2 regions of the Thioalkalivibrio sp. ALRh genome follow, and region 2 is predicted to be linked to the other one. Evidence: riboswitches for the same ligand, from Rfam matches in the RefSeq annotation. Region 2 holds a riboswitch; the other holds the start of a gene.
What was found. Region 2 has a riboswitch for cobalamin ahead of F791_RS0101620 (TonB-dependent receptor domain-containing protein). Riboswitches for the same ligand answer to the same signal wherever they lie in the genome.

Region 1 (5,950 bases), on a different contig from region 2:
TGTCCGCTCCAGGTGCCCAGTTCGCCCGTCTTCAGCCCGGTCAGCTCGCCGTCATAGACATAGGCGAGCACCCGGTCGTCCAGCTGGACGGCCAGTGACAGGCGGTAGCCTGCCGGCAGGCTCAGATCCGCCATCGCCGCACCTTCTCCGATCTGTTCCAGCGGGCCTTCGGTATCCCCGGCGCTGGTCTGCCAGGAGCCGGCGATCGCCTTGAAGTGCAGTGGGCCGTCGTCTTCCGGCAGGTGGCGCATCGCGTCGGCGCGCACGTCGCGGTAACGCGGCGGGTCCATCTTGCGCCGTGCCGGCAGGTTTACCCATAGCTGGAAGCCGTGCAGCCCGTCCGAGTCCAGCAGGGGCATCTCGGAGTGGATGACCCCGCGCCCGGCGCTCATCCACTGCGCCTCGCCGGCCTCCACACGACCCTGGTTACCCATCGAATCTTCGTGGGTCAGGCCGCCATGGACGAGGTAGGTCAGCGTCTCGAACCCGCGATGCGGGTGGGAGGGGAAACCACCGATGTAGTCCTCCTTCGCACTGGCCTTCAATTCGTCCAGCATCAGGAAGGGATCCAGGCCGCCGCGAAAGTCATGGATGCGGCGAATCTTCACACCCGCGCCGTCCTGGGTCGGGTGGGCTGTGCGTACGCTGTCCGGCGGTGTGGGGGTCATGACTTCTCCTAGGGAAACACTGATGAATGTACACGCTCGCGCTCGAGTCGCTTTTGCGTGCGAACAAGGCGCGGTGACCGCCGTGCAGTCATTCTGCACAAGGGAGCCGCAACGCCGTGCGCGCGCAAAAGCGACTCGAGCCCTTGCATTCAATGGCTTGTGGGGTTGGCACCCCAGGTTCCCCGATCCTGCGTTGCGGCCCTTGCCGGTAGAACCACTACCGGCTGCGCACCGCGCCTTGTCTCGGAGAACCTGGGGTGCCAACGCGAGTGTGTACAGTCATCAGTGTTTCCCTTAATGAACCCTGCAACCATACCGACCATAAAAGCAAAAGAAAATTGCAGTCAGGGCCTGTCATGGGGCGGCTGCAGCGATGTCAGTTCGAGCCAGCTATCAGCAAAGAATTCAAGACTCTCCACGAAATCCGGGTCGTGCTCCTGGCGGTTGATGGTCAGGTGCAGCATGACCGCCTCCGGCTTCGGCGGATGCCCGGTCGTTAGGGTCCAGGCGAGGGCGTTCGGGCAGCTCGGCAGGGTGAAGCGCACACCGCCATTGATGCACTCGCGCCGGACACGAAACTCGCCCCACAGGCAGTAGACGACGCCGGCATCGGGCCCGGTCTCTTCAACAAGGGCGTCAATGGCGGGGCAAAGCCGGGGCAGGGCCGGTACGGTCAGCTCGGCCTGCAGGGAATCGGCGACAGCTTGCAGGGGCAGGGTGCGAAAGAATTCCACCGGGATTCCTCGTTACGGGATGGTCGGCATGAAGACCGGCTGGCCGTCGATCTCGCCGGTGCTCAGTGGCTGGTTGTACAGCCGTTCCAGCGCGGAGGGCACCAGCATGGTTCGGGTGGGGCCCCAGCAGGCCTTTCCGTCGGGGAACATCAGCAGCAGGTGATCGCAGTAACGTACCGCCAGGTTCACGTCGTGCAGCACCAGGATCGCGGCGCGGTTGTCCCGGGCGATGCCGCGTATATGGTCCAGCACCGCCACCTGGTGGTGCAGGTCGAGCTGGCTGGTGGGCTCGTCCAGCAGCAGGAGCCGCGGGTTCTGGGTGAGTGCGGTGGCGATGGCCAGGCGCTGGCGTTCGCCACCGGACAGGGTATCCACCAGGCGGTGCTCCAGTTCCGCCAGATCCATGCGGGCCAGGGCGGCGCGGGCCTGGGCGTAGTCCTCGGCGGACTCGATGTCCCAGGGCCGCAGGTAGGGGTGGCGGCCGATCAGAGCGGTCTCCAGTACTGTTGCAGGGAAGCCGTCGTGGTGCTTCTGAAACACCAGGCCCAGCTCGCGCGCCAGATGCGCTCGCGAGTATTCAGGGAGCGGGCGGCCTTGCACATGGATCTCTCCGGTGCGGGCCGCGCGCAGCCCGGCCAGGGTATGCAGCAGGGTGCTCTTGCCCGCGCCGTTCGGGCCGAGGATGCCCCAGCACTGTCCCGGGTTGATGGTCAGGTCCAGGGGTGAGCCGCTGGCGCGTTCCGGAATATCGATGACCAGATCGTGGGTGGCCAGCAGGGTGTCCGGCCCCGGCGCCTCGTGCACGCTCTCGGCACCCGGCGCATGGGGGTCGCCGTGACGTTGGGGGTCGGCAGTGTGCGGAGGCATCAGCGGCTCCGGTACAGCAGGAACAGGAATACGGGGACGCCCAGCATCGCGGTGATCACGCCGACGGGCAACTGCTCCGGGGCGATCATCGTACGGGCGAGGGTGTCGGCCAGCGTCAGCAGGATGCCGCCGCCGAGTGCCGAGGCCGGCAGGATCACGCGCTGGTCGTTGCCGAAGATCAGCCGGAGCATGTGCGGCACGATTAGTCCGACGAAGCCCACCGCACCGACCTGCATGACCGCCGTGGCGGTGATCAGTGCCGCCGCGACGTAGATCGTCCATTCCACCGGCCGCACGGCCACGCCCAGTGCGGCCGCCTGCATCGGGCCGCGCGCCAGCACGTTGAGCGTCCGTCCCAGCGGCAGGGCCAGCAACACGACCAGCACCAGCACACCCCAGGCGGGGTAGGGGTTGCGGGCGTGGGAGACATCGCCCATCAGCCAGTACAGCATCCCGGGCAGCTCCGCGGTCGGGCTCACGGCGAGCAGGAAGCTGATCACGGCGCCCCAGCCGGCCGCCACGACCACGCCGGTCAGCAGCAATCGGGTCGGCGTCCAGCTGCCGGTGCCGTGCGCCAGGCCGAACACGATCACCGTGGACAGCAGCGCGCCTGCGAATGCGGCGACCGAGACCGAGAACATCGACAGCCCCGCGAGCATGGCCAGCAGGGCACCCACCGAAGCCCCGCCGGAGAGGCCCAGCACATAGGGATCGGCCAGCGGATTGCGCAGCAACACCTGCATCAGGGCACCGGCGACGCCCAGCAGCCCGCCGGCGGCGAATGCGGCCAGGGCGCGTGGCAGGCGCAGTTCCAGTACCAGCGTGTTGTGCAGGCGGCTTCCTTCGCCCTGAATCACCGCGAGCAGGTCGCCGGGAGCAATGGCGACGCTGCCGTAGGCCAGCGCGATCAGGATCGCAAGCAGCGACGCCGGGAGCAGGACCCCCGTGGCGAGGAGGAAGGAGCGCGTCACGGCTGGTCAGTCGTCCCGGCGTGAACGGGCCCGTTCCAGTTCCTCGCACATCAGCCGGGTCCCTTCGGCAATCCGCGGGGTGTGACGCTGGAGCAGCGACGGCGGGATAAAGAACAGGTTGTCGCGCTGCACCGCGGTCATGTCCTCCCATTGTTCCCAGGCAATTACCCAGTCCGGCCGGTCTTCGCCCATGCCGCCGCCGATGATCACCTCCGGATCGGCCTCGATCACGGCCTCGCGGTCCATGCGCGGCACCAGGCGGTCCAGGTGGCCGAACACGTTCTTGCCCCCGCACAGGCGGATGGCCTCGCCGATCAGGTGATCGTCGTTGACCGTCATCAGGGGCTGTTCCCAGACCTGGTAGAACAGCGGGACCGGGTCACGGTCGGCATAGTCCAGCCGCAACGTCTCGATCTCGTCGAGAAAGGCCTGCACCGCCGCTTCGCCGCGTTCCTCGGTACCGGCCAGCTGCGCCATGCGACGCATGCTGGAGGCCACGCCCTCGAAACTGCGCGGCTCCGAGACATAGACGTTCAGCCCCAGATCGCGCAGGCGCTCGATCTGCGAGCTGGAGTTGCCACTGCGCCAGGCGACCACCAGGTCCGGGTCCATCTCGACCACACGTTCCAGGTCGATGCGGCTGTAGCCACCGACTCGCGGGATCATCTCCGCCTCCGGCGGGAAGTCGCTGTGCTGCGTGACGCCGACCAGCTGCTCTCCGGCGCCGACGGCGAACAGGACTTCCGTGATGTGCGGGGCCAGGCTGACGATACGTTCGGCGGGCCGGTCGAGCGTGACCTCGCGATCGTCATCGTCGGTCACCGTGACCGGTTCGGCCAGTGTCGGCCCCGCGCACAGGAATAGCGCGGCAAGGGCCGTTAACTGGCGTTTGAGGGAAGTGAAAGTCATTAAAAATCCGACTGTTGTGGATTGTTCGTAACGTAAACAATACCGTGTTTTCGGGGCGCCGCACGGGCAGCGAAAGCGCCTCATCATAGCAGCAAGGGCAAGATGGTTTGGTGCCCAAATTGGTCGGGGGCACCCTGAGCGCGTATCATGCTCCGCTTTCGTCAGGTGCCTGCAGTTGGCAGGTGAAACGGGAAGCTGGTGCAAGTCCGGCGCTGCCCCCGCAACGGTAAGCGAGCGGTAAATCGCTCGGCAGACTGGCCACTGGGTCCTGTGCCCGGGAAGGCGTCTGCCGGTCGGCATCCCCCGACGCTCGCAAGCCCGGAGACCGGCCTGGCGGTGATTCATCCTGCGACCGTGCGGCGGGCAACGGTCGAGGGCGCAGGTGCGTTCCTAAAAGCCTGTTCCTTCGTGTCTTCGCCGCGCCGTCGCCTCGACGGAACCTCATGACGGCCCCAGCTCCCAACCAGTCAGAAGAGAATCCGAACGCGTTCGCCTCGGCGGAGCGCGCAGCGGTCTATCGCGTGATCGGCGAGCGCCGGGACATGCGGCATTTCCGCCCGGACCCGGTGGACCCCGATACCCTGCGGCGCCTGCTGGAGGCCGCGCACCAGGCGCCCAGCGTGGGCTACATGCAGCCCTGGCGCTTTCTGCGGGTGACCGACGCGCGGCTGCGCGATGCGTTGCACGGGCATGTGGCGGCGGAGCAGACACGCACGGCCGAGGCCTGCGGCGAGCGTGCCGCCGAGGTGCACCGTCTGAAGCTCGAAGGCATCCGCGATGCCGGCGAGCTGCTGGTGGTCGCGTTGACCGATGGGCGCGAGCGCTACGTGCTGGGTCGGCGCACCATCCCGGAGATGGACCTGTGCTCCGCCGCGTGTGCGATCCAGAACCTGTGGCTCGCGGCCCGGGCCGAGGGCCTGGGCATGGGCTGGGTGTCGCTGTTCGACCCGGACTGGCTGGCCGGGGAGCTGGGGATGCCGAAAGGGGCCTGGCCGATCGCGATCCTTTGTCTGGGTCATGTGGATGCGTTCTACGAGCGGCCGATGCTGGAAACCGAGGGCTGGGATCAGCGACGGTCGCTGGACGAACTGGTGTTCGAGAATCGCTGGGGCAGCCGTACCGACGCACCCGGCGGTTCCTCAGCGAGTGGATGACCCGATGCTGATCGCGTTCCTCACGCTGCTTGGTGCGCTGGTGCTGGATCGCCTGATCGGCGATCCGCGCCGCTGGCACCCGCTGGCCGGGTTCGGGCTGCTGGTCCAGCGCCTGGAGGCCCGGTTCTACCGCGATGGTCGGGCCCGCGGCGCGCTGCTTCTGGCCGTCCTGGTGGTGCCCTTTGTGCTGCTGACGGTCTGGTTGCAGCAGCTCCTGCCGGTCTGGCTGGTAGGGCTGCTGGTACTGGCGTTGGCGCTGGGCTGGCGCAGCCTCGACGAGCACGCCGAGCGCGTGGCCCGGGCGCTGGAGGCCGGCGATCTGGGCCAGGCGCGGCAGCAGGTGCAGATGCTGGTCAGCCGCGACAGCGAGGCCCTGGATGTGGCCGGGGTCAGCGGCGCGGCGGTGGAGTCGGTACTGGAGAACGGCAACGATGCCTTGTTCGGCACCATTTTCTGGTTCCTGGTGGCCGGTGCGCCGGGGGTGGTGCTGTATCGCCTGGTGAATACGCTGGATGCGATGTGGGGCTACCGCAATGCGCGTTACACGCGCTTTGGCTGGACCGCGGCGCGGCTGGATGACCTGCTGAACTGGATCCCGGCGCGCATGACCGCGCTGGCCTATGCCCTGGCCGGGCGCACTCGCGATG
Region 2 (5,950 bases):
TGTGGGCGGCCGGCCCGGTGACCTTCCTCGCGATGCAGGGGGGCTATTTCCTGGGCTTTGGCCACGCCGCCCCGGCCCAGAATTTCATCTTTTTTGCCGTCTACACGCTGCTGTTCGGGGTGATTGGCCTGCTGGCGCGGTTTATTGCCGATGCCACGCGGGGCAAGCGGCAGGAGCGCTCACGCGATCAGCTGCGCAATACGATCGACTTTTTGCCGGACCTGCTGTTCGTGACCCGCGACCTGGCGATGGCCGAGATGGCGCCGGACATGCGGCGACGCAAGGCCGCCGAGGTTCTGCTTCATGAGGTGGATATCTCGCCGGAAGGCGTCGCGGTCGCGGTGCGCGAGATGACCGGCGATACCAGCCTCGCAGCAGCGGCCGAGCAGATCGAGATCTACCGTCGGCTGGGGCTGCGCTCGCGCGTCGCGGATCTGGTGGATGCCACTGCGGATGCTCGTCTGGCCGCGCTGGAAAAACTGCACCACGATGCCTCCGAACTGGCGGATCCGCTGCGCGACCGGCTTCAGGGCGTCGCGCCAACCCGTGAGGATGGCGTCCGGCGGATCGATCAATTTCTGGACCGCCTGTTTTCAGCGGCGGACTCGGATGACCTGTCGCGCTGCACACTGGATGATACGCAGGCCATGTTTGTACTGGCCTTCGAGATGGTCAACGGGCGGCAGATCCGGCGGCTGAGTTTCGAATGGTCGGGTGGTTGGCGGTTGGGGCATGCGCTGGATCGGCTGGAGTATCAGGGCAACCGTTTCCGCGTCGCTCAGGCGGGTGTGGTCAGTCGCCTGCGCTCGCTCGCGATGTTGCTGGCGCAAAGCCCGGCCAGTGGCCTGGATCCGCAGGTCCTGCGTTCGCCGACTCTGGGTATCGGGCGCGAGGTGCTGGATGCACTTTCGCAACTGGAACAGTCCCGCCCCGCTGTGAATTCGCCGGAAGGCCGCCTGCTGGGGCGGGCGCTGCGTCATGTCGAAGACCTGCGCGCGGCGCGGGACCAGCTCATGCAGGCGCAGAGTCGCTATACCGCCGCGGTCGAGCGCTGGGAGGCGCTGCGACGACAGCAGGTCGAGAGAAAGGGGCAGCAGAGCTGGTTCAAGCGCAGTGCGCGCGGTATCCGCGTGAGCGAGGAGGTGATCGAGCTGGCGGACGACCAGAAGCTGCGCCTGGCCGACCGGTTCTGTGAGTACCTGTCCGAGCTCGGCATCCGGCGCGAGGGCGACCTGTTCTACTTTGGTGGGCACCCACTGGATGCGGACACCGCCAAGCGCATCGGCATCCAGCTCGCACTGATTCTGGAGCCTCTGGTCGACCTGACCAACCCGAGTATCCAGCGCGCGATCTATGCGAATCCCGCCGCCTATCTCGGAGGCCTGTACGTCGGCATGAGTGCGGATGCCAAGGCGGGGTTGGGTTCGGCGATGGTGCGTATGGTGCGTCAGGATCTCAGCCGTATGGCGGAATGGCTGGCCCTGCGTCTGACGCGCATCTACCATCTGCCGCTGTCCGACTCCATGCGTGATTTCCTGGTACGGCAATATGGCGCCAATCCCGACCGCCTGGAGATGCTGGCCGCCCATCCGGTGGAGGAGGGCGCGCAGGCGGCGCCGGTGGCTTTGCGTGCCGAACGGTCGCCGGAATTTGACGCCATGCTGCAGGACAAGTCCTGGGGGCGGTTGCTCAAGAGCGGCGCACGTTATGTGCAGGCTGAGGCCCAGCGATCCTGACGCCGCGCATTTCCCGGGTCTGGTAATTTCTTGACCAACTGTGTAGGCTTTCGTGCGTTTTCTGGTGCCCCTCGGCGTGTCTCGCCGAGGGGTTAAACGGGAAGTTCGGTGAGCCCGCTACAGGTATCTGGATGCCTGCGGACGAATCCGACGCTGCCCCCGCAACGGTAATTGAGCGAGAGGCCATGACGGCCTCTGATGGTCGCGGCACACGCCACTGAACGGAATCGTTCGGGAAGGCGCCGCACCGGAACGCTCGTCAGCCCGGAGACCGGCCAGGGAATGATCGCGCGGCATGCGGCGGGCATGCGAGGCGGATGATCGGGCCTGGTCGCATAGCGGCTGTGCCCGGTCCCCCTCGTGTCTCTCTCCCCCTGCCTGCGTGGTCCCGACGAATTTACGGCGTGCGGGCGGCTCGCCGGGAGACACGGACGACATGAAACGCACAGCACTTTCCACGGCCATCCTGCTGGCCACCACCCCGGTCCTCGCCGAGACGCCGGACGCCGATTCCGAAGCGCACACCCTCGACGTGGTCCAGGTCACGGCCGCGCGCGTCGCGCAGACCGTCGACGAGACCCTGTCCTCGGTCACCGTCATCGACCGCGAAGAGATCGAGCGCCTGCAACCGCAGCAGTTCACCGACCTGCTGGAGGGCCGCGCCGGGATCGAGACCTCCCAGAACAGTGCCTTCGGCAAGACCACCTCGGTCTACACGCGTGGCACGAGTTCCGACCACACCCTGCTCCTGATCGACGGCGTGCGCATGGGGTCGGCCACCAGTGGCGGGGCAAGCTGGCAGTTCCTGCCACCGGAGGAGATCGAGCGCGTCGAAGTGGTGCGCGGACCGCGTACCAGCATCTACGGCTCCGACGCCATTGGCGGCGTGGTGCAGGTCTTTACCCGCGAGGGCCAGAAGGGGCCGCCCAGGGTCAACGCGTTTGTCGGGGGCGGCAGCTTCAACACCTGGGAAACGGGTGTGGGCGTCGCCGGCGGAACCGAGAACACGAACTACAGCTTCTCGCTCAGCCATTTCGAGACCGACGGCATCAATGTGCAGGATGACGTTGGAGACGATGACCGTGACGGCTACGACAACACCTCGCTTGCGACCAAGGTGACCCATCGTCTTGATAACGGTGCGGAGGTCTTTGGGAATGTCTTGTATTCGGAAGGCTCAACCGAATTTGACACTGATTCCCAGTTCTCGCCGGACTCCTCGGACTTTGTGCACGCGGCTTTGCGGGCTGGCTTCCGTATTCCGGTTACACGGCAGTGGGAGACTGAACTGTCGGTCGGCCACAGCCGGGACGAGTCGGAGAATTTTCTCGACGGTGAATTTTTCTCCCAGTTCGATACCCGTCGCGACACGATCGACTGGCGCAATGATATCGATATAGGGGATCGCGTGTACCTCGTGACTGGCATTGATGCGCACGAGGACCGCGTCGAGAGCGACACCGATTACGATGAAGGGTCGCGTTACAACGTTGGAGCTTACTCCGTGGTGCAGGTGGATCTTGGGCGCCACGATCTCGAAGGCAGCCTGCGCTACGACGACAACGAGCAGTTCGGAGACAAGACGACCGGCCAGGTCGCATGGGGTTTGCAGGCTTCGGAAACGGTTCGGTTGCGAGCTTCCTACGGAACGGCATTCAAGGCACCGACGTTCAATGATCTCTACTTCCCGGGCTTCGGGAACTCCGATCTTGATCCGGAGACTTCCCGCACGTTTGAACTCGGCGCGCGCTATTCCAGTGGTCCGTACTATGCCGATGCCGCCGTCTTCCGGACTGATCTCGACCAGATGATCACCTTCGATCCCGTCGCATTTCGGGCAGAAAACGTGGACGAAGCCCGGATTCGCGGCATCGAACTGGAAGGCGGTTACGAGGGAGCCCAATGGGTCTCTCGCGCCTCCCTGACCTTCCTGGACGCCGAAGACCGGGAGACCGGAAACGAATTGCGCCGCCGCTCGCCCGTGACAGCGCGGGTGGATCTCGATCGCCAGTTCCAGCGTTTCTCCGTAGGGGGATCGGCTATCGCCAAGAGTCGCGCCTATGACGATCGCGACAATCAGGAGCGACTTGCCGGCTACGGCCTGCTCAATCTGCGTGCGAGCTATCAGATTGCGCCGGAATGGCAGATTCAGGCGACGGTCAATAACGTGTTCGACAAGGACTACGAGACCGCCGGAGGGTACAACCAGCCGGGTCGGGCCGCTTTCGTCAAGCTGCGCTACCAGCAGAGGTGATGCATGGGTAATCGACTGTCAAAGATTGCGACCCGCACGGGTGACGAAGGCCGGACTGGCCTGGGGGATGGCTCGCGGGTGGATAAGGACAGCCACCGCGTCGAGGCGTTTGGTGACGTGGACGAGCTGAACAGTGTCGTGGGCCGGGTCCTGGTCCACGATCTCCCGGAAGAGGTTCGGCGCGTGCTGGCCCTGGTTCAGCACGAGCTGTTCGACCTGGGGGCGGAGCTGGCGGTGCCGGGGCATCAGGCGCTACCGGATGCCTCTGTCGAGCGGCTCGATGTCGAGCTGGAAAGCTTCAACGCCGATCTGCCGCCGCTCGAGGAGTTCATCCTGCCGGGCGGTGGCCCGGCCACGGCCGACTGCCATATCGCCCGTACGGTATGCCGCCGTGCGGAACGTCGTCTGGTGGCGGTGAATCACCATGAGGCGCTGCGGCCGAGTTCACTGGCCTACATCAACCGCCTGTCGGATCTTCTGTTCGTGCTCTGCCGTGTGCTTGCACGTCACGAGAACGGCGCGGAAGTCCTCTGGCAGCCGGCCAACAAACGCGGCTGATTGCATCTGCCGTTGCTGGTTTTCGGGTGCCGTTTCCACGGCACCTTCCTGCGTATAACGGATTGGCGACGCCACCATTGCACCGGTGGCGTCGCCCCATCGAATTTTCTTCGGGGTTTATCGCATGTCCTTCTGGAAACGCAGCCTGGTCCTGCTGATCGTCGGCCTGTGGAGCACGCCCGTATGGGCAGGGCCCCAGATCGTCGGCATCGTCTCCGAGCGCTCGGCCCCCGAGGTGGCCGCCGGTGCGCATCGATTCCTGGAGGCCGTGCCGGATGCCGAGGTGGTGCTGCGCACGCCTGAGCAGCTGGCGGATAAGTCGGACTCGTCAATCCGGGCGTTGTGGCGCGATGCCGACGCGGTGCTCGTGGCAGCGGTGTTCGGGGACCAGGCCGGTCGTCTCGAACGTCTGCTGCGCGAAGAGGCACCGGCCGAGTCAGCGCCGATCCTTGCAATCAACAGCGAACGGCGCCTGACCGCGCTGTCCCGCATCGACGGCCAGGCGGTGCTGGAGGAGCTGGACGAGGAGGCCCGGACCGAACTGACCGAGAACCCTGAAGCGGGCGAGGATCCGCGCGAGCACCTGGCCCGGCAGCAGGAGCGCTTCTCAAACCAGGCCGACTGGCTAACCGGACGTGCGTTCTATCAGGGCCGCACACCGGAGAACATGGAGGGTCTGATGCGCTGGCTGGCCGCTCGGGGCGGGCACTCGATTGACGTGCCGGAACCGGATCCGCGCGAGACCATCCGCTATTACCGGGATGGCCAGTCGGTGGCCGACCCGGGGGATCTTGGCCTGGATGCCAGGCCGGCCGTGGCCGTGCTGGACCTGGATACCGGTGACCGTCCCGGTGACCGCGAGCTTCTGGATGCGACCTGCGAGGCGCTGGAGGCCCGGGATACCCAGTGCTTCGCGGTCCTCGCGCGCTGGGGTGGGGCCAGCCGCGAGGCAGTCGAGAACCTCGCCGCATCGGCGGCACCCGCCGAGCTGAGCGGGATCGTCAGCCTGCAGGACTTCGTAGTGGGCGGCGGTGGCAACCGCGAGGCGGTGGCCGAGGCCTTCGCCGAGCTGGATGTCCCTGTGGTCAAGGGGATTCGTCTGGCGGACGTGAGCGAGACCGAGTGGCGGCTCTCGCACGAGGGCATCCCCTGGGACAAGGTCCACTATCACGTGGCCATGCCGGAATTGCAGGGCGCCAGTCAGCCGATGGTGCTGGCGACCGCGGGCGAGCCCACGCAGGACGAACGCACTGGCGTGCGATTGGCGCTGCCCGAACCGGTGGGCGAGCGGGTGGAGGCCCTGGCCGACCGGATGCAGCGCTGGAACCGGCTGCGCCAGCTGGACAACACAGACAAGCGGGTCGCGGTCGTGTACTACAACCATCCGCCCGGTCGCCAGAAC

Region 1: another riboswitch for cobalamin. It lies ahead of bluB (5,6-dimethylbenzimidazole synthase); the one in region 2 lies ahead of F791_RS0101620 (TonB-dependent receptor domain-containing protein).

Annotation. Positions count from the first base shown of each region.
Region 1 is NZ_KB906524.1:78,186-84,135, reverse strand. It holds gene F791_RS0111535 (pirin family protein) at 1-668, opposite strand, end outside; gene F791_RS0111530 (hypothetical protein) at 1,013-1,402, opposite strand; gene F791_RS0111525 (ABC transporter ATP-binding protein) at 1,415-2,269, opposite strand; gene F791_RS0111520 (iron ABC transporter permease) at 2,269-3,240, opposite strand; gene F791_RS0111515 (cobalamin-binding protein) at 3,247-4,149, opposite strand; cobalamin riboswitch at 4,296-4,498, shown strand; gene bluB (5,6-dimethylbenzimidazole synthase) at 4,593-5,303, shown strand; gene cbiB (adenosylcobinamide-phosphate synthase CbiB) at 5,308-5,950, shown strand, end outside.
Region 2 is NZ_KB906519.1:338,196-344,145, reverse strand. It holds gene F791_RS0101625 (hypothetical protein) at 1-1,736, shown strand, start outside; cobalamin riboswitch at 1,782-2,031, shown strand; gene F791_RS0101620 (TonB-dependent receptor domain-containing protein) at 2,173-3,990, shown strand; gene F791_RS0101615 (cob(I)yrinic acid a,c-diamide adenosyltransferase) at 3,994-4,548, shown strand; gene F791_RS0101610 (cobaltochelatase subunit CobN) at 4,673-5,950, shown strand, end outside.